Regions from separate parts of the Streptomyces sp. DSM 106670 genome, predicted to be linked through region 2. Evidence: riboswitches for the same ligand, from Rfam matches in the RefSeq annotation. Region 2 holds a riboswitch; the other holds the start of a gene.
What was found. A riboswitch is a leader RNA that binds a small molecule or an ion and turns the genes downstream of it on or off. The one in region 2 is predicted to bind glycine.
Positions count from the first base shown of each region.

Region 1: linked by a shared signal. The riboswitch ahead of gcvT (glycine cleavage system aminomethyltransferase GcvT) and the one ahead of gcvP (aminomethyl-transferring glycine dehydrogenase) in region 2 are both predicted to bind glycine.

Region 1 is NZ_CM147704.1:6,031,829-6,042,715, reverse strand. Features, by position in the region: gene ACSMXR_RS26880 (ABC transporter permease) at 1-176, opposite strand, end outside; gene ACSMXR_RS26875 (ABC transporter substrate-binding protein) at 262-1,932, opposite strand; gene ACSMXR_RS26870 (hypothetical protein) at 2,227-2,643, shown strand; gene ACSMXR_RS26865 (enhanced serine sensitivity protein SseB C-terminal domain-containing protein) at 2,683-3,471, opposite strand; gene ACSMXR_RS26860 (enhanced serine sensitivity protein SseB) at 3,639-4,409, opposite strand; gene ACSMXR_RS26855 (AAA family ATPase) at 4,483-5,175, opposite strand; glycine riboswitch at 5,339-5,436, shown strand; gene gcvT (glycine cleavage system aminomethyltransferase GcvT) at 5,613-6,728, shown strand; gene gcvH (glycine cleavage system protein GcvH) at 6,859-7,236, shown strand; gene glyA (serine hydroxymethyltransferase) at 7,256-8,515, shown strand; gene ACSMXR_RS26835 (L-serine ammonia-lyase) at 8,684-10,069, shown strand; gene ACSMXR_RS26830 (helix-turn-helix transcriptional regulator) at 10,445-10,887, shown strand, end outside.
Region 2 is NZ_CM147704.1:934,305-945,191, forward strand. Features, by position in the region: gene ACSMXR_RS03955 (glutamate-cysteine ligase family protein) at 1-1,464, opposite strand, end outside; gene ACSMXR_RS03960 (hypothetical protein) at 1,957-2,541, shown strand; gene ACSMXR_RS03965 (DUF5999 family protein) at 2,865-3,071, shown strand; gene gcvP (aminomethyl-transferring glycine dehydrogenase) at 3,192-6,077, opposite strand; glycine riboswitch at 6,271-6,368, opposite strand; gene ACSMXR_RS03975 (PRC-barrel domain-containing protein) at 6,501-6,881, shown strand; gene ACSMXR_RS03980 (DNA polymerase IV) at 6,794-8,260, opposite strand; gene ACSMXR_RS03985 (MerR family transcriptional regulator) at 8,368-8,994, opposite strand; gene ACSMXR_RS03990 (bifunctional nuclease family protein) at 9,163-9,636, opposite strand; gene ftsR (transcriptional regulator FtsR) at 9,690-10,433, opposite strand; gene ACSMXR_RS04000 (FHA domain-containing protein) at 10,475-10,887, opposite strand, start outside.

The sequences.
Region 1 (10,887 bases), 5.1 Mb from region 2:
TCGTCGAGCCCGAGTGCCCGGTTGATTCTCGCTACTTCGGCTTCGGTGGCCCGCTCGCCCAGGATCGCTGAGGCGGGTCCGCCGGGCAGTCGGTTCAGCCAGAGGAACAGCAGGACCGACAGGCCGAGCAGGGTGGGAATGAGCTGGAGAAGTCTTCTTACGACGAGTCGCAGCACCCCGCATGCCCCTTTCTCACGTGCGTCGATGCGGGTCCGCCCGGCCACCTGGTTGCTGTGGCCGGGCGGACCCGCTGGTGTGCGATTACTTGAAGGAGACCTCGGCGAAGTTCTCCTGCGTCAGCGGGGAGACCTTCGGCGGGTTGACGTTCTTGGCGAACGCGATGGCCGGCGGCGACGAGGAGATCGGCACGCCGGGGACGTACTCCGCGATGACCTCGTTGGCCTTCTTGTAGGCCTCGGTGCGGGCGGCCGGGTCGGTGACCTTGGAAGCGGCGTTCACGGCGTCGAAGACCTTCTGGTCCTTGAAGCCCCACTGCTTGTCCGGTCCGGCGAACCAGGTGCCGATGAAGTTGTAACCGTCGTTGAAGTCACCGGTCCAGCCGAGCATGTGCAGGGCGCAGGAGCCCGCCTCGGTGGCGTCCAGGTAGTCCGGGGCCCACTTCATGGCCTTCGGCTTGACGGTGATGCCGGCCTTCTCCAGGTCGGCCTTCATCAGCTCGAACATGTCCTGCGGAGCGGGCATGTACGGGCGGGTGACCTCGGTCGGGTAGCAGAAGTCGATGGAGAGCTTCTCCTCGCCGGCCTGCTTGAGGAGGTCCTTCGCCTTGGCGGTGTCGAACGGGTACGTCTTCACCTTGTCCGAGAAGCCGGCGACCGTGTCGGGCATGAACTGGGTCGCGACCTTGCCGCCCTCGGGCAGCTGGGTGTTGACGAGGTTCTCGCGGTCGATGGCGTGCGTGATCGCCTGACGGACCTCGGGCTTCTTCAGCGCCGGGTTGGCCGACTGGCTCATACCGACGTAGAAGATGTTGAAGACGTCACGGGTCGGAACCTCGTAACCCTCCTTCTCCAGCGTCGTCACATCGGCCGGCGCGACCAGGTCGTAGCCGTCGATGTCACCGGCCTGGAGCGCCTGGCGGCGGGTCTCCTCGGTGGAGATGGTGCGGAAGACCAGGTTCTTCACCTTGGCCTTGGCGCCCCAGTAGTCGTCGAAGCGCTCCAGGGAGACTTCCTTGTTCCCCTTGTTCCACTTCACGATCTTGTACGGGCCGGTGCCGGCGACCGTGCCGGCCTCCTGGCTGTACTTCGGGTACGTGATCGCGTCGCCCTTGGCGGTCGCGTTCTGCTTCGCGTACTCCTTGAGGGCCTTCGGCGAGTGGATCGCCAGGGCCTGGAGCGAGAAGCCGCCCGGGAGGTTCGCCGAGGGCTCGTTGACCTCGATGACCGCCGTGTTGTCGTCCTTGGCGGTGCAGGACTTGTAGTTCGCCTTGGGCGTCTCGGGGTCCTCGTTCTTCGCGAACCCGCCCATGATGGTCTGCCAGTAGTAGGAGACCGCGCTGGACTGGTACGTACCGGTCCAGTTGAACCAGTAGTCGTAGTTCGCGCAGACCGCGGCGGCGTTGAACGCCTCGCCGTCGTGGAACTTCACGCCCTTGCGCAGGTTGAACGTCCAGACCTTGCCGGCCGGGTCGCTCTCCCACTTCTCGGCGAGGCCGCCGACGAGCTTGCTCCCACCGGGCTCGTGCTCCAGGAGCGCCTCGAACGCCTGGCGGGTGACGCGGAACGTCTCGCCGTCGCTCGCGAGGGCCGGGTCGAGGGAACCGGGGTCACCGGCTCCGGCGAAGACGAAGGTGTCCTTGTCGCCCCCCTTGGAGCCGCCTTCGTCCCGCTCGCTGGAACAGCCCGTGGCGATCAGACCGACAGCGACCGCTGTCGTGATCGCCCGGACAGCCCGGGACTTGAATATTCGCATGGGTCCACCCCTGGTTCGCCATGTGGTGAGGTTTGATGGCCGCACACTACAGACGGTGCCCACCGCAAGAGAACAGTCCGGATAGCGGTGAGACCTAGTCGAGACCCGGACAGTTAACAAACCGTCCAGTTCCGGGACATCCTCCCGGGGGAAGTTAACAAGCCGGACATCGAGGGGTGTTCGACGGAGGGTGACCGGGGACGGGGACGGCGGGCACCCGGGTACGGAGACGGCGGGCGCCCCCGACCGCTCGACCCCGGTCCGGGGCCGGCCCGCCTGCGCTAGCTTCGCCTCATGCTTCCGCTCATCAGTTCACACGCCCAGGTGTACGACAGGGAGTTCCGCAGGCGCGGAGTGCGCGAACAGGGGTGGGGCCGGGGAATGGTGGCCGTGGCCGTCCTCATCTGGCTCTGGCTGGCCTACCAGCTCTTCTTCTCGTTCACCATCGAGTACGGCGTGCGCTCCGAGACGATCGCGTGCGATTCCCGCGCCTTCCACCGTGACGCCTCCTCCGACGAGGCGTCGCACTCCGAGACCGAGCGCAGGCTCTGTGCCGCCGAACGCGACTGGGGGCCGATGCTCGCCGCCTTCCTGCTCTCCCTCCCCCTGGCCACGGCCGGCGCCGCGCTGTACGCCTCGGGCACATCCGCGCTGCGAACCGCCGACTACGCCGCTCAGGTCACCCGTCTGAACGCCGTCGAGGAGCCCTGAGCGGGGCCGGCTGGGTTGCCGGCAGGGCGGCTCCGGGGCTCAGCGGGGCTGGGGCGGGTAGCCGTATCCGGGGGCGGCGAGGGGCGGCGGGCCGGCGGGGGCGTGGGCCTCGCGGTCGTAGAAGGGGCGGGCGTTCGCGCGCAGCCACATGCCGACCGGGTCGTACTCGTCGGACAGGGCGACGGTGGAGACGGGCAGCCCGTCGGGGACCGCCGCGACCGACTGCCGCATCATCTCGCGCACCGATTCGACGGCGGCGCGGCCGGTGTCGTAGAGGTCCAGGCCGATCGCGAGATACGGCACGCCGACCGCCGGGTGCACCCAGGCGCGGCGCAGCGAGCGGATCGCGGGGGTGCGGTGGGCGTTCTGGGTGAGCAGGGCGTAGAACTGCGGGAGCTCGATGGCGGGTTCGGAGAGCCGGAGCGGTCCGGCGGGCAGCCGGTCCAGGCCGGTGGCGATGCGCCGCAGGTCGAGCCAGGGGATGCCGACGCCGCCGCCCGGGGCGTGCGGGTTGAGCCAGATGCCCCAGCGGTCGGGGAAGAGGGCGCGGGCGATATCGCGTCCGGTGACCAGCTCGTGGGAACGGTTCCAGCCACTGGCGGAGAGCTCCTGGGCGGAGGTGACGCAGGGCGCGTACCCCAGGCCCTCGATCTCCATGTTGCCGTACTGGGCGTCCGGCGAGCCCGCCGTGCCGTGCCAGAGCAGCATCCAGATCCGGCCCTCGGCGACCGCGGCGAGCAGCGCCTCGTAGGTGTCGTAACGCCCGGGGGTCACCTGGCGCAGCATGTGCTCGACCTTCCCGGCCGCCGCGGTGCCTGACGCACTCACCCTGGGTCCCGCCCCTCGTCGATCCATCGCGTTCGCGCCACCGCTCCCGGGCACACGGGAGCGACCACGCCATCAAACCAGCTTATGCGCCACTTCTGACACCGACTTGACGCCACGGTCCGGCGGCACCCGGTCCGGTCGCCGCCGTCGGGCCTCGTACCGGTGGATCAGTGGCCCTCGCGCCGGTAGAACGGGCGCACTTTCTCCCGCATCCAGTCGCCGACGAGGTCCTGGGCCACGTCCAGCAGGACCAGGTTGACCGGCCAGGGCACCTGGACCCGGCCCAGCGCCCGGCCGATGGCGTCCATGGGCGCGCTCTGGCCCGCCCCGTCCCAGGTGGCGAACTCGACGCCGACGAAGAGGACCGGGTCGCCGCCCTCGATGCTGGCCAGCGACCGGCGGGCGGTGCTCACCACGCCGGTGGCCTCGAACTCCTCGGACACGGCGGTGAGGAAGTCGACCGGGTCGTGCTGCCAGTCCGGTTCGTAGAGCTTGACCCGGCCGCCGGTGGCGGGCCCGTCCAGGGCGGTGCGCCCGGCCCGGCAGAGCTCGGCGACGGCGGGCGGCGGAAGCGGTATGCCGACCGCGCCGCCGGGGTTCACCGCGATGCCGACCTGCGGGGGCAGGCCCCGGGCGAAGTCGCGGGCGGGCGCGACGGCGAAGGACATATGGCTGCCGACGCAGCTGAGGAACTGGGCCTCGGAGCTGAAGACGGGGACGAAGGCGGCGCCGTCGATCTCCATCATCGGCAGGTCGAGGTCCGCGCTGGCGGGACTGCCGCCACTCGGCAGCGGCACCCAGACGGAGCTGCGGCCGAGCACCTCGACGAGGCGGCCGCCCGCGTCCGGGACGCCGAGCGAGGCCGTCAGCACCTCTTCGAGCTCGTTGGCGGGCCACCCCTGCTGGGGGTGCGCCGGTGCGGGTGCCGGAATGTCCACTGCCTCTGTGCCCTCTCTCGACCCTCGGCCGCCGCGCGCGGCGGCCGTCGTGCTCCGGCCAGCACCCTAACCTTCAGCGGCTCGCGGCGACCTCGGCCTCCGTGAAGGAGATCCGTCCGAGCGCCCCCGCCGCCGGCCGGTCCAGCAGCACCGCGGAGGCACAGCCGGCGGGCAGCAGCCCCTGCTCGGTGTCGCGGAGCAGCCGGGCCACCGCGTTCCGGTGGCGGGCGAAGGCGTAGCCGGAGACCCCGCGGCCGCGCTCGCGCTGCCCCTGCCGGGCCACCTCGGGCGTCACGTCGAGCAGGATCAGATGAAGGGCGTGGCCCCGGCTCACCGCGTGCCGGGCGAGCCAGCGGCGTACCCAGGTCTGGGTGCCGCAGTCGTGCACGACGACGGATTCGCCGGAGCGCAGGGCGTTCCAGAGGCCGAGGTAGTGCGCGGCGCGCACCAGGGGGCGGTAGAGGGCGTAGGGAAGTAAGCGGGGCAGGGCCGCGGCCCAGCTGTCGCGGGTGTTCTGGGAGTCGATGGCGCGGCCGCGCACGGCCCGCCGGATGAGGGTCGACTTCCCGCTGCCGGGGAGCCCGGAGACGACCACGACGTCACCGGCGGTGAAATCGAGGCAGTACGGGGCGCAGCGGGCACGCCCGCGCAGGTCACGTACCACCGGCGCACCCCGTGTGAGCTGCTCTCTTACGGGTGCGCCGGGTTGTGCGGGCATCGCGTCGTGCGCGACCCCCGCGGTCGGTACCGACCGCTGCAACGTCATCGCCCATCCCCCTGCCGTCGGGTCACCCACGCCTGCTCCTGAAGTGTAAAGAAAAGGCAATACGGCACAACCGACCTCGCCGTCTTCCCCCGGGTGGGGACCGGGCCCCCCACTCTCCCCCGATGCGTGCGATGATGACCCCGCCAACTGCATACCGGCCGTTCGAATCCGCGCGGGAGAGTTCCGGCCACAGTGTGAGCCGGGCGCCGAAGGAGCAAGATCCTCCCTTGAATCTCTCAGGCCCCGTACCGCGTGGATGAGGCAGATCTGAAAAGCGAGCCGCCCTGCGGCTCCACCCAAGGTGCAAGCCGAGCCCTGTGAACAGGGGCGCCCCCAGGGGCATACCCCGTCAGGGGCTATCGGCGAACCTCTCAGGTTCCGATGACAGATGGGGAGGATTTTCCGTCCTGACGTCGTCATGCCCTGGAGCCGTATCCATGAGCACTGCCCCCCGTCTTACCGCCCTCGACGCGCTGCACCGCTCGCTCGGCGCCACCATGACCGACTTCGCGGGCTGGGACATGCCGCTGCGGTACGCCAGTGAGCGCGACGAGCACAACGCCGTACGCACCCGCGCCGGGCTCTTCGACCTGTCGCACATGGGCGAGATCACCGTCACCGGTCCCGAGGCCGCGGCCTTCCTGAGCTACGCGCTGGTGGGCAACATCGCCACCGTCGGCAACGGCCGGGCCCGCTACACGATGATCGTCCAGGAGGACGGCGGGATCGTGGACGACCTGATCGTCTACCGCCTGGGCGAGACGGAATACATGGTCGTCGCCAACGCGGGCAACGCCCAGATCGTGCTGGACGCGCTGACCGAGCGCGTCGGCGGCTTCGACGCCCAGGTGCGCGACGACCGGGACGCGTACGCGCTGCTCGCGGTCCAGGGCCCGGAGTCGCCCGCCATCATGAAGGCCGTCACCGACGCCGACCTGGACGGGCTGAAGTACTACGCGGGCCTGCCGGGCACGGTCGCCGGGGTTCCGGCGCTCATCGCCCGTACCGGCTACACCGGCGAGGACGGCTTCGAGCTGTTCGTCGCGCCCGAGCACGCCGAGCAGCTGTGGCGGGCGCTGACCGAGGCCGGCGCGCCGCACGGCCTGATCCCGTGCGGCCTCTCCTGCCGGGACACGCTGCGCCTGGAGGCGGGCATGCCGCTGTACGGGCACGAGCTGACGACCGCGCTGACCCCGTTCGACGCGGGCCTCGGCCGGGTCGTGAAGTTCGAGAAGGAGGGCGACTTCGTCGGCCGCGAGGCGCTGAAGGCCGCCGCCGAGCGCGCCGAGACCGCCCCGCCGCGCAAGCTGGTCGGCCTGGTCGCCGAGGGCCGCCGGGTCCCGCGCGCGGGCTTCCCGGTCGTGGCCGACGGCAAGGTGATCGGCGAGGTCACCTCCGGCGCCCCGTCCCCGACCCTGGGCAAGCCGATCGCCATGGCCTACGTGGACGCGGCCTTCGCCGCCCCGGGCACCGAGGGCGTGGGCGTGGACATCCGGGGCACGCACGAGCCGTACGAGGTCGTCGCGCTGCCGTTCTACAAGCGCCAGAAGTGATATCCCGGAAGAACCAGTAGTTTCCGGGCCTTCTCACCGCACGCAGGCGTCACAGAAGTGACGTACCTCCGTCTCACACCGTAAGACCACCGTTCATCAGCACTCCCCCGCGTACAGGAGAATTCAGGTCATGAGCAACCCCCAGCAGCTGCGGTACAGCAAGGAGCACGAGTGGCTGTCGGCCGTCGAGGACGGCGTGGCCACGATCGGCATCACGGAGTACGCGGCCAACGCGCTCGGTGACGTCGTCTACGCCCAGCTCCCGGAGGTCGGTGACACGGTGACCGCGGGTGAGACCTGCGGCGAGCTGGAGTCGACCAAGTCCGTCAGCGATCTGTACTCGCCGGTGACCGGTGAGGTGACGGCGGCCAACCAGGACGTCGTGGACGACCCCTCGCTGGTGAACTCCGCTCCCTTCGAGGGCGGCTGGCTGTTCAAGGTGCGCGTCGCGGAGGAGCCGGCCGATCTGCTCTCCGCCGACGAGTACACCGCGTTCTCCGGCAACTGAGACCTTAAGGGACCCCCTGATGTCGCTTCTGAACTCCTCCCTCCACGAGCTGGACCCGGACGTCGCCGCCGCCGTCGACGCCGAGCTCCACCGTCAGCAGTCCACCCTCGAAATGATCGCCTCGGAGAACTTCGCTCCGGTCGCCGTCATGGAGGCGCAGGGCTCCGTCCTCACCAACAAGTACGCCGAGGGCTACCCCGGCCGCCGCTACTACGGCGGCTGTGAGCACGTCGACGTCGTCGAGCAGATCGCGATCGACCGGATCAAGGCCCTGTTCGGCGCCGAGGCCGCGAACGTCCAGCCGCACTCCGGTGCGCAGGCGAACGCCGCCGCGATGTTCGCGCTGCTGAAGCCGGGCGACACGATCATGGGCCTGAACCTGGCCCACGGCGGTCACCTGACCCACGGCATGAAGATCAACTTCTCCGGCAAGCTCTACAACGTGGTCCCGTACCACGTCGACGAGACCGGTGTCGTGGACATGGAGGAGGTCGAGCGCCTCGCCAAGGAGTCCCAGCCGAAGCTGATCGTGGCCGGCTGGTCCGCCTACCCGCGCCAGCTGGACTTCGCCGCCTTCCGCCGGATCGCGGACGAGGTCGGCGCGTATCTGATGGTCGACATGGCGCACTTCGCGGGCCTGGTCGCGGCCGGTCTGCACCCCAACCCGGTGCCGCACGCCCATGTCGTCACCACCACCACGCACAAGACCCTCGGCGGTCCGCGCGGCGGTGTGATCCTCTCCACCCAGGAGCTCGCCAAGAAGATCAACTCGGCGGTCTTCCCGGGTCAGCAGGGCGGCCCGCTGGAGCACGTGATCGCGGCCAAGGCGGTCTCGTTCAAGATCGCGGCGGGCGAGGAGTTCAAGGAGCGCCAGCAGCGCACCCTGGACGGCGCCCGCATCCTGGCCGAGCGCCTGGTCCAGCCGGACGTCACCGAGGTGGGCGTCTCCGTCCTCTCCGGCGGCACCGACGTGCACCTGGTCCTGGTCGACCTGCGCAACTCCGAGCTGGACGGCCAGCAGGCCGAGGACCGGCTCCACGAGCTGGGCATCACGGTCAACCGGAACGCCATCCCGAACGACCCGCGTCCCCCGATGGTCACCTCGGGCCTGCGGATCGGCACCCCGGCGCTGGCCACCCGCGGCTTCGGCGCCGAGGACTTCACCGAGGTCGCGGAGATCATCGCGTCCGCCCTCAAGCCGTCCTACGACGCGGACGACCTCAAGGCCCGCGTGGTCGCGCTGGCCGAGAAGTTCCCGCTGTACCCCGGCCTGAAGTAACACCTGGCCTGCGGTTCTGCACGTTCGGGCGGGGCACCGCGCACACTGAACAGAGTGAGCGCGGTGCCCCGATCCGTGTCCCCGCCGATCCTTCTTGTTCCGCTTGCCCCGCTTGTCCCGCACCACCCAGGCAGACAACGGCGTCTTCCAACCCCAAGGAGTACTCCCGTGGCCATCTCGGTCTTCGACCTCTTCTCGGTCGGCATCGGCCCGTCCAGCTCCCACACGGTGGGCCCGATGCGCGCCGCCCGGATGTTCGCGCGCCGCCTGAAGAACGAGGGCCTGCTCGCGCACACCGCGTCGATACGGGCCGAGCTGTACGGCTCCCTCGGCGCGACCGGACACGGGCACGGCACGCCCAAGGCGGTCCTGCTCGGCCTGGAGGGCGAGTCGCCCCAGACCGTGGACGTGGAGACGGCCGACGGCCGGGTCGACGAGATCCGCTCCACCGGCCGGATCAACCTCCTCGGCATGCACGAGATCCCGTTCGCCTTCGACGACGACCTGATCCTGCACCGCCGCAAGGCGCTCCCGTACCACGCCAACGGCATGACGATCCTCGCGTACGACACCGAGGGCGCCCCGGTCCTGGAGAAGACGTACTACTCGGTCGGCGGCGGCTTCGTCGTCGACGAGGACGCGGTGGCCGGCGAGAACCCGATCGTCCCGGACGACACCGTCCTGCGGCACCCCTTCCGCACCGGCGACGAGCTGCTGCGCCTGTCCCGCGAGACCGGCCTGTCCATCTCCTCGATGATGCTGGAGAACGAGCTGGCCTGGCGCACCGAGGCGGAGATCCGCGCCGGGCTGCTGGACATCTGGCGGGTCATGCAGGCCTGCGTCTCGCGCGGCATGTCGCGCGAGGGCATCCTCCCCGGCGGCCTCAAGGTCCGCCGCCGCGCCGCGAACTCGGCCCGCCAGCTGCGCGCCGAGGGCGACCCGCAGGCCCACGCGATGGAGTGGATCACCCTCTACGCGATGGCGGTCAACGAGGAGAACGCGGCGGGCGGCCGCGTCGTCACGGCCCCCACCAACGGCGCCGCGGGCATCATCCCCGCCGTTCTGCACTACTACATGAACTTCGCGGCGGGCGGCTGCACCGAGACCGAGAAGGAGGACAGCGTCGTGCGCTTCCTCCTCGCGGCCGGCGCGATCGGCATGCTGTTCAAGGAGAACGCCTCGATCTCCGGCGCCGAGGTCGGCTGCCAGGGCGAGGTCGGCTCGGCCTGCTCGATGGCGGCCGGCGCCCTGGCCGAGGTGCTCGGCGGCTCCCCCGAGCAGGTGGAGAACGCCGCCGAGATCGGCATGGAGCACAACCTGGGCCTGACCTGCGACCCGGTCGGCGGGCTCGTCCAGATCCCCTGCATCGAGCGCAACGGCATGGCGGCGGTGAAGGCGGTCACCGCGGCGCGGATGGCGCTGCGGGGCGACGGCAGCCACAAGGTCTCCCTCGACAAGGTCATCAAGACCATGAAGGAGACCGGGGCGGACATGAGCGTGAAGTACAAGGAGACGGCGCGGGGCGGGCTCGCGGTGAACATCATCGAGTGCTGAGCCTGTACGTCGAGTGCCGAGCATTGATCGGGTATCCGTGAATCCGCCTCCTCGGATATCGGGGGGCGCGGCCGTGGCATAGCTTCGGGCCGCGGTGACCGGGCTTACGGAGGGAACCTGCGCGCGTCGTCCTTCGGGGTCCCAGCCGGAAGGGCACTGCGCCCTGTGTGTGGCAGTCGGCCGGGCGTGCTCCGCTGCGCGCCGTTCCGCCGAAGGGCCTTCCGTACGCCCGGCACCGGCATCCTCCCCGTGCGCGGACCGTGACCGCGGGCGACCGTCCGTGAAGAGGTGCGTCCGTTGTCGTTCGCCCAGAATGGGCCTGGGCGCACTGTGGTGGGTCCGGGCCACGGGACGACGGAGAGCGAGGGTGGCGACGTGATCGCGACGAGTGGTTCTGCCCTGCGGTCGCTCGCCCGCGCTTTCGCCGACCCGGACGCCGGTCCCGTGCTGTTGTACGTCGAGGGCGCCGCCGGGCTGGGCAAGAGTCATCTGCTGCGAGAGCTGGCCGGCCTGCCCGAGACCCCGGATGTGGCCCGCCTGTGGTGGCGGTGCGGGGCCGTCGGCGGACAGCCGGAGGAGGGCGCGTTCCGGCGGGAGCCGACCCTGCTGCTGGTGGACGACGTCCACCGGGCGGACGAGGACGAGCTGCGGCGGCTGCGCCGGGTGCTGGCCGGGCTGGAGCCGGGCTCGGCGGCCGCGGTGACCTATCGGCCCGAGGAGCTCCCCGTTCCCGGCCTGCCGCTGGGCGGTTCGGCGATGGCCTATCCCTTCCGGCTGACGGTGCTGACGCACCGGCCGGCGCCCTGGGACGAGGAACG
Region 2 (10,887 bases):
CCCCGCGTGCATCAGCTCCGCATAGCGGCGGGTGGTCGCCGCGAGCGCAGCGTCCCGTCCGAGCCCGGCGTCCAGGGCCCGGCGGTACGTGGCCACCTGCCAGGAGGCCCCGTTGACGCGCCGTTTGCAGCGCTCCTCGATCACCCCGAGATAGCGGTCCCGGTCCGCGGGCTCGATGTGCCAGGCGTCCAGCCCCGCGGCGGCCAGCGGCAGCAGTTCCTCCAGCACCAGCTGTACGGCGGGGATCCTGGCCAGCCCGCCGGAGCGGCCCGGCCGGGGCCAGAGCAGCTCGGCCTCGATGCCGTGCCGGCAGGCCTCGGTGAAGTTCTCCTCGGCGGCCTCGAACGGCAGCCTGCTCCACACCGGCCGGGACTCCTCGGCGAGCGCCCGTACGAGCCCGTAGTAGAAGGCGGCGTTGGCGATCACATCGGTGACCGTCGGCCCGGCGGGCAGCACCCGGTTCTCCACCCGCAGATGCGGGACGCCGTCGGCGATCCCGTACACCGGGCGGTTCCAGCGGTAGACGGTGCCGTTGTGCAGCACCAGCTCGGCCAGCTCGGGCACCCCGCCCTCGTCCAGCACCTTCAGCGGGTCCTCGTCGTCGCAGATCGGCAGCAGCGGCGGGAAGTAGCGCAGGTTCTCCTCGAAGAGCTCCTGGGCCGAGCCGATCCAGCGCTCGCCGAACCAGGTCCTGGGGCGCACGCCCTGGTTCGCCAGCTCCGGCGGCCGTACGTCGGTGGCCTGCTGGAACAGCGGCGGCCGGGACTCCCGCCACAGCTCCTTGCCGAAGAGGAAGGGGGCGTTGGCGCCCAGCGCGATCTGGACGCCGGTGATCGCCTGGGCGGCGTTCCACACGTCGGCGAACCGGGCGGGCGTCACCTGGAGGTGCAGCTGGACCGAGGTGCAGGCCGATTCCGGGGCGATCGAGGGCGAGGTGCAGACCAATCGCTCGACGCCTTCGATATCCAGGGCGAAATCCTCCCCCCGGGCGGCCGCCATTTGATCGTTGAGCAGGGTGTAGCGGTCCACGTCCGAGAGATTCGCGGACACCACGTCGTGCTCGCCCAGGGTGGGCAGGATTCCGATCATCACGATCCCCGCGTCCACCTCCCCCGCCTTGCGGTGGGCATAGGCGAGACCGGTCCGCAACTCCTCCGAGAGCTGATCGAATACCCGGCCGCCGAGGCGGTGCGGGACGATATTCACTTCGAGATTGAACATCCCCAGTTCGGTCTGGAAATCCCGGCTCGCGATGCGCTGGAGTACTTGCTGATTCATCATCCGGGGCAACCCGTCGGATCCCGCGAGATTCAGCTCTATCTCCAGCCCCATCAGGTTCCGCGGACGGTCGAACCTCCGCTCCGCCAGGAGTCTGCCCAGCGCCTCCAGGCACTGGTTGAGCTTGGTGCGGTAGGCCTGTCGATCGGACAGGTCAACGGCTTCCGCCACGACCTTCTCCCCCATCTAGGGGTCCCTCCTCCAGTGGGCGGCCCGCGGCCCAGGCCGCTCGCATCACGATCGATAATGCCCAGTGGGAGTGATCCGTAACGCCCCCACGGGCCTCCGATACCCGATAGTCTGGTTGAAGGAGACCGGGGGCACATTCCCGCGGCATGCGGCTCCCCGCATTTTCGGCCGGAGCATGCGTGGCGGAAACACCGACGAGTTTCGGCCGACCGCACTGCCGGAAGGACGCCAGGTGAGCGTCGACAACACGGGCTCAAATCACCAGGAATACCGCGATTCGAAGGCCGGATGACGCCTTGTGCGACATATCAGCGGCTGCTAGCGGAAACACTGTGTGAACATGCGTCATATAAACTCCGCTCAACGAGGCAGAGAATCGATACGACTCGCCCGTCACCGGCCGTCTCCGGCCCGCATGCCCGCATGCCGACAGCGCCGTCTGCACCCGCCCAAGCTCCACCGTGTCTCCGAAGTGAGAGGCGACCCACTATGCCGCTGCATGTTCCCTCGGCTCCCGCGCCCGCCCTGCGCAGCGTTCTCGCGGCCCTCGGTTCTCCCACCGCCGTCCGCGAGGCCAAAACGTCCGCCCTGCGGTCCGTCCAGGGACCGCTGAGCCCCGAACTACCGCTTCCCGTCCATGTGCTGGACCGGATCACTCCCGCCAGGACAGCACCGCTGACACGCCTCGCGGCCTGGCGTTTCCTGATCCGGAGCGAAGGCCGCGCGATCGCCGCGGCGGACACGGTGCTCACCCCCGACGGCTGGACGTTCTCGCACTTCTTCGAGGGGCCCTACCTCGCCTCGACCGAGCTGGCCGTCCGGCAGGCCGAGGCGTCGGCCCCCGCCTGCCAGGCGCGGCTGCTGTCCATCCCGGAGCTGTACATGCTCACCCTCTGGCTGCACGGCGACACCGAGGCCGATCCCGCCGGCGGGGTGCTCGCGCCGACGGACGTCCTGGTGCCCCTGGCGCCGGCCCCGCCGGGCATCGCCGCCCACCGCCCGCACCGGGTCGCCGATCTGCTGCCCGTCATCTCGCTGCGCGTGGCCCCCGGGCCGCTCCTCAGCTCGGCCTGACCGGCGCCGTTCCCGGCACACCGCCCCCGCAGCGACCCCCGTCCGCCCGCACACCGGCGGAGGGGATCACTGCGGGGGCGGTGTGCTGCCCACTCGGACTAGCCCCATCCGGCCACCCCGAACCACCCAAAGGGACAGTGCAGTTGCGGTGAACCGTCCGCGCGGGTGATGCGTCATGGGAGGAGTACGGGTGCTGCAGCGAAATCCCTGCGGATTCTTCCCCGTAGGGCAACACTGGGACCGGACCGACTGATACGGGGGCGGCCATGAACAACTCATCCAGCCGCAGGACACTCGACTCGACGCAGCGAAAGAACCCATCCATGTGCCAGCACCAGCCACCCTGCCCCACCGCCGATTCACCCGACCGGGAGGCCGCCCGCCTGACGGCCCACCATCCCGAACAGGGGTGGAGCCTCCTGTGCAACGGCGTCCTGCTCTTCGAGGACACCGGCGAACTGCTGCCCGACGGGCAGATCATCGCCCCGCACCGGCCGCTGGCAGCCGGCCGCGTGGTGAAGGCCGCCTGAGAGCGGCCGTACGAAACACTCGTACGAAGAAAAGGGGCCGGCCCGGAGAGATCTCCGCACCGGCCCCGACGCATGTCCGGGCGTACGCCGCTCACGGCGCACGCCCCGCGACAGGCGGTCTCAGTCGTCGTACGCGTCCAGCGGCGGGCAGGAGCAGACCAGGTTGCGGTCGCCGAAGGCCCCGTCGATCCGGCGCACCGGCGGCCAGTACTTGTCCGCGGCGGACACCCCGGCCGGGAAGACGGCCTCCTCACGGCTGTAGCCGTGCTCCCAGTCGCCGCCGAGCGCGGCCGCGGTGTGCGGGGCGTTGGCCAGCGGGTTGTCGTCCTTGCTCCACTCCCCCGATGCGACCTTCTCGATCTCGGCGCGGATCGCGATCATGGTGTCGCAGAACCGGTCGAGCTCCGCGAGGTCCTCGCTCTCCGTCGGCTCGATCATCAGCGTGCCGGCCACCGGGAACGACATGGTCGGCGAGTGGAAGCCGTAGTCGATCAGGCGCTTGGCCACGTCGTCGATGGAGACGCCGGTCGCCTTGGAGATCGGGCGCAGGTCCACGATGCACTCGTGCGCGACCAGTCCGGCCGGGCCGTTGTACAGGATCGGGAAGTGCGGCTCCAGGCGCTTGGCGATGTAGTTCGCGGCCAGCACGGCGACCTGCGTGGCCCGCTTGAGGCCCTCGCCGCCCATCAGACGGACGTACGCCCACGAGATCGGCAGAATGCCCGCCGAGCCCCACGGGGCGGCCGAGATCGGGCCCACACCGGTCTCCGGGCCCGCGGCGGGCTGGAGGGGGTGGTTGGGGAGGTACGGGGCGAGGTGCGCGCGGACGCCGACCGGGCCGACGCCGGGGCCGCCGCCGCCGTGCGGGATGCAGAAGGTCTTGTGCAGGTTCAGGTGCGAGACGTCGCCGCCGAACTTGCCGGGCTTGGCGAGCCCGACCAGCGCGTTGAGGTTGGCGCCGTCGACGTAGACCTGGCCGCCCGCGTCGTGCACCTCGCCGCAGATGTCGGCGACGTGCTCCTCGAACACCCCGTGCGTGGACGGGTAGGTGATCATGAGCACGGCCAGTTCGTCGCGGTGCTGCTCGATCTTGGCGCGCAGGTCCGCGATGTCGACCTCGCCGTCGTCGGCGGTCTTCACCACGACGACCTTCATGCCCGCCATGACGGCGCTGGCGGCGTTGGTGCCGTGGGCGGAGGACGGGATGAGACAGACGGTGCGCTGGTCGTCGCCGTTGGCCCGGTGGTACGCACGGACGGCCAGCAGACCCGCGAACTCGCCCTGGGAACCGGCGTTGGGCTGGATGGAGACGGCGTCGTAGCCGGTGACCTCGGCCAGGCGCTCCTCCAGCTCACGGATGAGGGTGAGGAAGCCCTGCGCCTGCTCGGCCGGGGCGAAGGGGTGCAGTGCGCCGAACTCGGGCCAGGTGATCGACTCCATCTCGGCGGTCGCGTTCAGCTTCATGGTGCAGGAGCCGAGCGGGATCATGCCGCGGTCCAGCGCGTAGTCGCGGTCGGCGAGCTTGCGCAGGTAGCGCAGCATCGCGGTCTCGGACCGGTGCTGGTGGAAGACCGGGTGGGTCAGGATATCGTCCGAGCGCAGCAGCGCCTCCGGCAGCGCGTCGGCGACCGTGGCGTCCAGCGCCTCGATGTCGCCCTCGGCGCCGAAGGCGGCCCAGACGGCGGAGATCTGCGCACGGGTGGTGGTCTCGTCGCAGGCGACGGAGACGTGGTCGGCGTCGACGAGGCGGAGGTTGACCCCGCGCTCCCGGGCGTCCGCGACGATGTCCGCGGCCTTGCCGGGGACGCGCACGGTCAGGGTGTCGAAGAACGCGCCGTGCACGACCTCGGCGCCGGCCGTGCGCAGACCGTCGGCCAGGATCGCGGCGAAGCGGTGGGTGCGCCGGGCGATCGTCCGCAGCCCCTCGGGGCCGTGGTAGACCGCGTACATCCCGGCCATGACGGCGAGCAGCACCTGCGCGGTACAGATGTTGCTGGTGGCCTTCTCGCGGCGGATGTGCTGCTCGCGGGTCTGGAGGGCCAGGCGGTAGGCCTTGTTGCCGTCGGCGTCGACGGAGACGCCGACGAGGCGGCCGGGCAGGGAGCGGGCGAACTTCTCGCGGACCGCCATGAAGCCGGCGTGCGGGCCGCCGAAGCCCATCGGGACGCCGAAGCGCTGGGTGGTGCCGACCGCGATGTCGGCGCCGAGCGCGCCGGGCGAGGTGAGCAGCGTGAGGGCCAGCAGGTCGGCGGCGACGGTGACGATCGCGCCGAGCTCGTGGGCCTGCTCGATGACGGGTTCGATGGCGCGCACGGCCCCGGAGGCGCCCGGGTACTGGAGCAGGACGCCGAAGACGCCGCGCTCGGCGATCCCGGCGGGGATGCCGTCGCTCAGGTCGGCGACGACGACCTCGACGCCGGTGGGCTCGGCGCGGGTCTCGATGACCGCGACGGTCTGGGGCAGGGTGTCGGCGTCGACCAGGAAGACGCCCTTCTTGACCTTGCCGACGCGCCGGGACAGGGCCATCGCCTCGGCGGCCGCGGTGCCCTCGTCGAGCAGGGAGGCGCCGGAGGTGGGCAGCCCGGTCAGCTCGGCGACCATCGTCTGGAAGTTCAGGAGGGCTTCGAGTCGGCCCTGGGAGATCTCCGGCTGGTACGGCGTGTAGGCCGTGTACCACGCGGGGTTCTCCATGACGTTGCGCAGGATGACGGGCGGCGTGAAGGTGCCGTAGTAGCCGAGGCCGATCATCGGGGCCAGCACCTGGTTGCGGTCGGCCAGCGAGCGCAGCTCTGCCAGCACCTCCGCCTCGGTGCGCGCCGACGGAAGGTTCAGGGCCTCCGCGCTCTTGATCACGTCGGGCACCGCGGCGGCGGTGAGCTCGTCGAGGGAGCCGTAGCCGACCTGGGCGAGCATCTTCGCCTGGGCTCCGGCGTCGGGCCCTATGTGGCGCTGCTCGAACGGAATGCCCTGCTCCAGCTGGGAGAGCGGAGTGCGACGGGGGGTCATGGTGGAGGCCTCCTGGTCTGTCACGACCTGCGAGGGGCACCACGGCGCGGGTGCCCGAACGGCCTCCCCCTCTGTCATCTCAACCTGAGAGCTTCACCGGCCCGCCCGGAGGCGTACCGGCTTTCACCGTCGGTGAGGGTCGAATCCGCCTGGGCCTGCGCCCGCACGGAACCGCCCTGCTTTCCAGAGTGACCTCAACCGTGCGGTACGGGGGCCTGAGAGATTCCGGGGAGGATTTGCTCCTTCGGCGCCTCCGGATTCTGCACCGGAGGACTCTCCCGCACGGGGTCAGCAGCCACTGCCAGCCTACCAGCGGGCTTCGTGCCGGAGCTCTCGAGTGGCCGACACCACGGATCTGCACTTGTGTGGTCCTGGTGGAGCGACCGGGTCCACCCTGAGCAGTTGCGACCAGTGGGAGGCACCGTGGAGACCGATATCGATCCGCGCCGCCTGATCGGCCGCAAGGCATTCGATCGCAAGGGCGCCAAGATCGGAACGGTGGATGAAGTCTATCTCGACGATGCGACGGGCGTGCCCGAGTGGGCGGCCGTCCGTACCGGCCTGTTCAGCAGGGACGCCTTCGTCCCGCTGGAACCGAGCGAGTTCGTCGACGACGCGCTCCGCGTCCCGTTCGACCGCGCGTTGATCAAGGGCGCGCCGGACTTCGGCGTCGGACGGCACCTCTCGCCCGAGCAGGAACTGCAGCTCTACCGGCATTACGGGCTGGACTCCCCGCCCCCTGAGGACGCGGCGGATCCGGCGTCCGACCGGGACTTCGGCAGGCTGGCCGGCCAGGAGGAGTAGTCGGCCGGCTCGCGGACGAGCGGCAGCGGATCGGCGGGCCGCAGCCGCGGATCGTCGACGCGGAACGTGAGGACCCGGCCGGGGGCGCTCCATGGTTCCTCGAACCGGACGGTGACCCGGCCGACGCCGCTGCCCTGCACCCAGCCGTGCCCGTGCTCCTCGTGGCGCACATCGTGTCCGGCGGGCCAGCGCCGGGCGGCGAGCAGTTCCGCGCTGTCCGGCTCGGGCTCCGGGGCGGTCTCCTCGCCGCCGTCCTTCTCGGCCGGAGCCCGGTGCTCCTCGGCCCGCTGCGCGAGCTCCCGGGCGTCGGCGGCCTGGGCGAACAGGTCCTCCTGGGTGTAGTCGGCGAGCCCCGTGACGCCGACCCCGAGCAGCCGTACGCCTCCCGTGGTGTCGACCGACTCCAGCAGCCGCCCCGCCGCCTCACGGACCACCGTGGGGTCGTCCGTGGGGCCTCTGAGGGTCTCGGAGCGGGTCAGCGTGGAGAAGTCGTAGCGGCGCACCTTCAGCACCACCGTGCGGCCCGAGCGGTCGGCGGCGCGGAGCCGTTCCACGCACCGGACGGCCAGCCGCTCCACCTCGGCACGCACCCGCACCCGGTCGTGCAGGTCCACGTCGAAGGTGTCCTCCACCGATACGGACTTGGCGTCCCGCTCGGCGACCACCGGCCGGTCGTCGAGCCCCAGCGCCATCCGGTAGAGCCCGTGGCCGTGAGCCTTGCCGACCAGCCGTACGAGCTCCGCCTCGCCCGCCTCGGCCAGGTCGTGGACGGTGGTCATGCCCGCGCGTCTGAGATGGTCCCCGGTGGCCGGGCCGACCCCCGGCAGGATGCGGACGGACATCGGGGCGAGCAGCTCGCGTTCGGTGCCCGGTTCGATGACGAGCAGCCCGTCGGGCTTGGCCTCCTCGGAGGCGATCTTGGCGAGCATCTTGGAACCGGCCAGTCCGACCGATCCGCTGAGCCCGGTCACCGCCCGGATGGCCGCCCTCAGCCCCTCCCCCGTCGCCCGGGCCGACGCCGTGTCGTCAGCCGTGCCACCGGCCTCCAGGTCCACGAAGGCCTCATCCAGGCTGAGCGGCTCCACCAGGGGCGACAGCCGCCCGAGCAGCTCCATCACCTGGTCGCTCACGGTCCGGTACAGCGAGAAGCGGGGCACCAGGTAGGCCGCGTTCGGCGCGAGCCGCCGGGCCTGCGCGGTGGGCATCGCCGAGTGCACACCCAGGCGCCGGGCCTCGTACGAAGCGGTGGCGACCACCCCGCGCGGGCCGAGGCCGCCCACCACGACCGCCTTGCCGCGCAGGCTCGGCTTGGCCGCCTGCTCCGCCGACGCGTAGAAGGCGTCCATGTCCAGGTGGAGGATGGTGGGCGCGGGTCTCACACCGTCGATGCTGCCCTACGGCACTGACAACGGGACGGTCCGCCGCTCCTGCGAGCGCCGGACCGTCCCGTTGCGTGCTGTTCGTCGTCCCGATCGTCGACCGGTGCTCAGCCGGCGCGGTTACGCCGCCGCGCCAGCTCGTCCGCGGGGTTGTGGCCGACGAGCGTCTCGCCGGTGTCGACCCGCTCGCCGTGCAGCTGCGAGAGCGCCGCCTCCACATCCCGCCAGACGACGCCGACGGCGATCCCGAAGACCCCCTGCCCGCCCTGGAGCAGGCTGACGACCTCGTCGGGCGAGGAGCATTCGTAGACCGTGGCCCCGTCGCTCATCAGCGTCATGCGTTCGAGGTCCTGGAAGCCACGGGCCCGCAGATGCTGGACCGTGGTGCGGATGTTCTGCAGAGCGACCCCGGTGTCCAGGAACCGCTTGACGATCTTGAGGAGGACCACGTCCCGGAAACTGTAGAGACGCTGCGTCCCCGACCCGTAGGCCGGGCGCACACTGGGCTCGACCAGCCCCGTACGCGCCCAGTAGTCCAGCTGGCGGTAGGTGATCCCCGCCGCCGCGCACGCCGTAGGTCCGCGATAGCCGATGTCGTCGGCATCGCTCGCCGCTGCCACGCCGCCCGCTGCCACCGCTGCCGGTTGAACCGGCTGCCTGATGGCGTGGTCGGCTCCACTGCCGTGCTGCGGATACGGCCCACCCGCCGCCGTACCGTCGCCGCTGCTTCTCACGCCGACCTCCGTCCTTGACCTGCCCACTCGAAGGTAGGCAGTCACTCGGGGTGCGTCAACGATCGCCACACTCGGCACGCCGAGTGATAATCACCCTGAGGGTGGTTTCCCGTGTCTCGTTTCCGGGAAAGGCTTGTCGGATGCGCTGACGGCACCCCCGCGGGACGGTCACTGACTGTTCGTACCGAAGTCCTCCGGAGAGATCTGGTCGAGGAATTCGCGGAACTTCTCCACCTCGTCCTCCTGCTCGTCGGGGATCGCGATGCCCGCATCGTCCAGCACGCCGTCACTGCCGTAGATCGGCGTGCCGGTCCGCAGGGCGAGCGCTATGGCGTCGGAGGGCCGGGCGCTCACCTCGACTCCGCTGGCGAAGACGAGCTCCGCGTAGAAGACCCCTTCGCGAAGGTCCGTGATCCGGACTTCGGTGAGCTCCTGGCCCACGGCCTCGAGCACATCCTTGAACAGGTCATGGGTCAGCGGCCTGGCCGGAGCCATGCCCTGCTGGGCGAAGGCGATCGCGGTCGCCTCTCCAGGACCGATCCAAATGGGGAGGTACCGGTCGCCTCCCACTTCGCGCAGGAGAACGATCGGTTGGTTGGAGGGCATTTCCACCCGGACACCGACAACGTCGAGCTCGTTCACACAGCAACCCTAGGACGTGCTCGCCATGTTTGGGTAGTCGGGCTCCGCCGAGCTCAGTGCAGACGGCTGCGCAGAGCGCTCTGCACGAGTGCCGCGTGCAGCCGTACGGACAGCTCGGCGAGCTCGTTCGCGGTGGCCTCGGCATGGGCTCTGGTCTGCGGATTACGGTGCCGGCGCAGGGGCGCTACCAGCTGCTCCACCAGCCCCGCCTCCCGGTCGGCGGAGGCCCGCATGGCGCGAAGATGCCGCGGTTCCAGACCGAAACGCCCCAGATCCGCCACCAGCTTGGCGACGGTCACCATCTCGGCGTCGTAGCCGCCCTCGGGAGCCGGGACGATGAGCCCGTAGGACTCCCATTCGGCCAGCCGGTCCTCGTCGACCTCGGCCGCGGCGAGCAGCTCGGCCCGCCCGATCCGGGCGGCGGTCGCCGCGCCGGGACCGCCTTCCCACACCCCGTCGGCGAGATCCCGCCGGTCGCCGGGCGTGGGCAGGACGGGCTGCTCGCCCCGGGCCAGGGCGTCCAGGTGCTCCCGGATGACCTTCAGCGGCAGGTAGTGGTCCCGCTGCATGCGGAGCACCTGCGCCAGCCGCTCCACATCACGCGGAGCGAACTTCCGGTATCCGGAAGGCGTGCGCTGCGGCTCGATGAGCCCCTCGGCCTCCAGGAACCGGATCTTGGAGATGGTGACTTCGGGAAACTCGTCGCGCAGCTGGATGAGCACCGTTCCGATGCTCATCGGGCGCGCTTCCGCGGTGGCGGTGCCGTGGCCGGCACCGCCTGTCGGTGTTCGCAGCATGGGCCTTCCTGGGGGTCCCCCCGGACGGATTCCGGGGCTGGTCACACGCCCCGCGGGCTCGCATAGAAGACCAGGCGGTACTTTCCGATCTGGACTTCGTCGCCGTTGGACAGCTGGACCGAATCGATGCGCTCACGGTTGACGTAGGTGCCGTTGAGGCTGCCGACATCGCCCACGGTGAAGCTACCGTCCGGGCTCCTGCGGAACTCCACATGACGCCGCGACACGGTCACATCATCGAGAAAGATGTCGCTCTGCGGGTGACGGCCGGCCGTGGTCAGGTCGCTGTCGAGCAGGAAGCGGCTGCCGGAATTCGGGCCGCGCCGTACGACCAGCAGGGCCGAGCCTCCGGGCAGCGCGTCGACCGCGGCCTGGGCCTCCGGCGAGAGCGAGGGCAGAGCCGTCTGGCCCGTGGCCTCCGCCTCGTACGCCTCGAGACCGGAGATGGAGATCG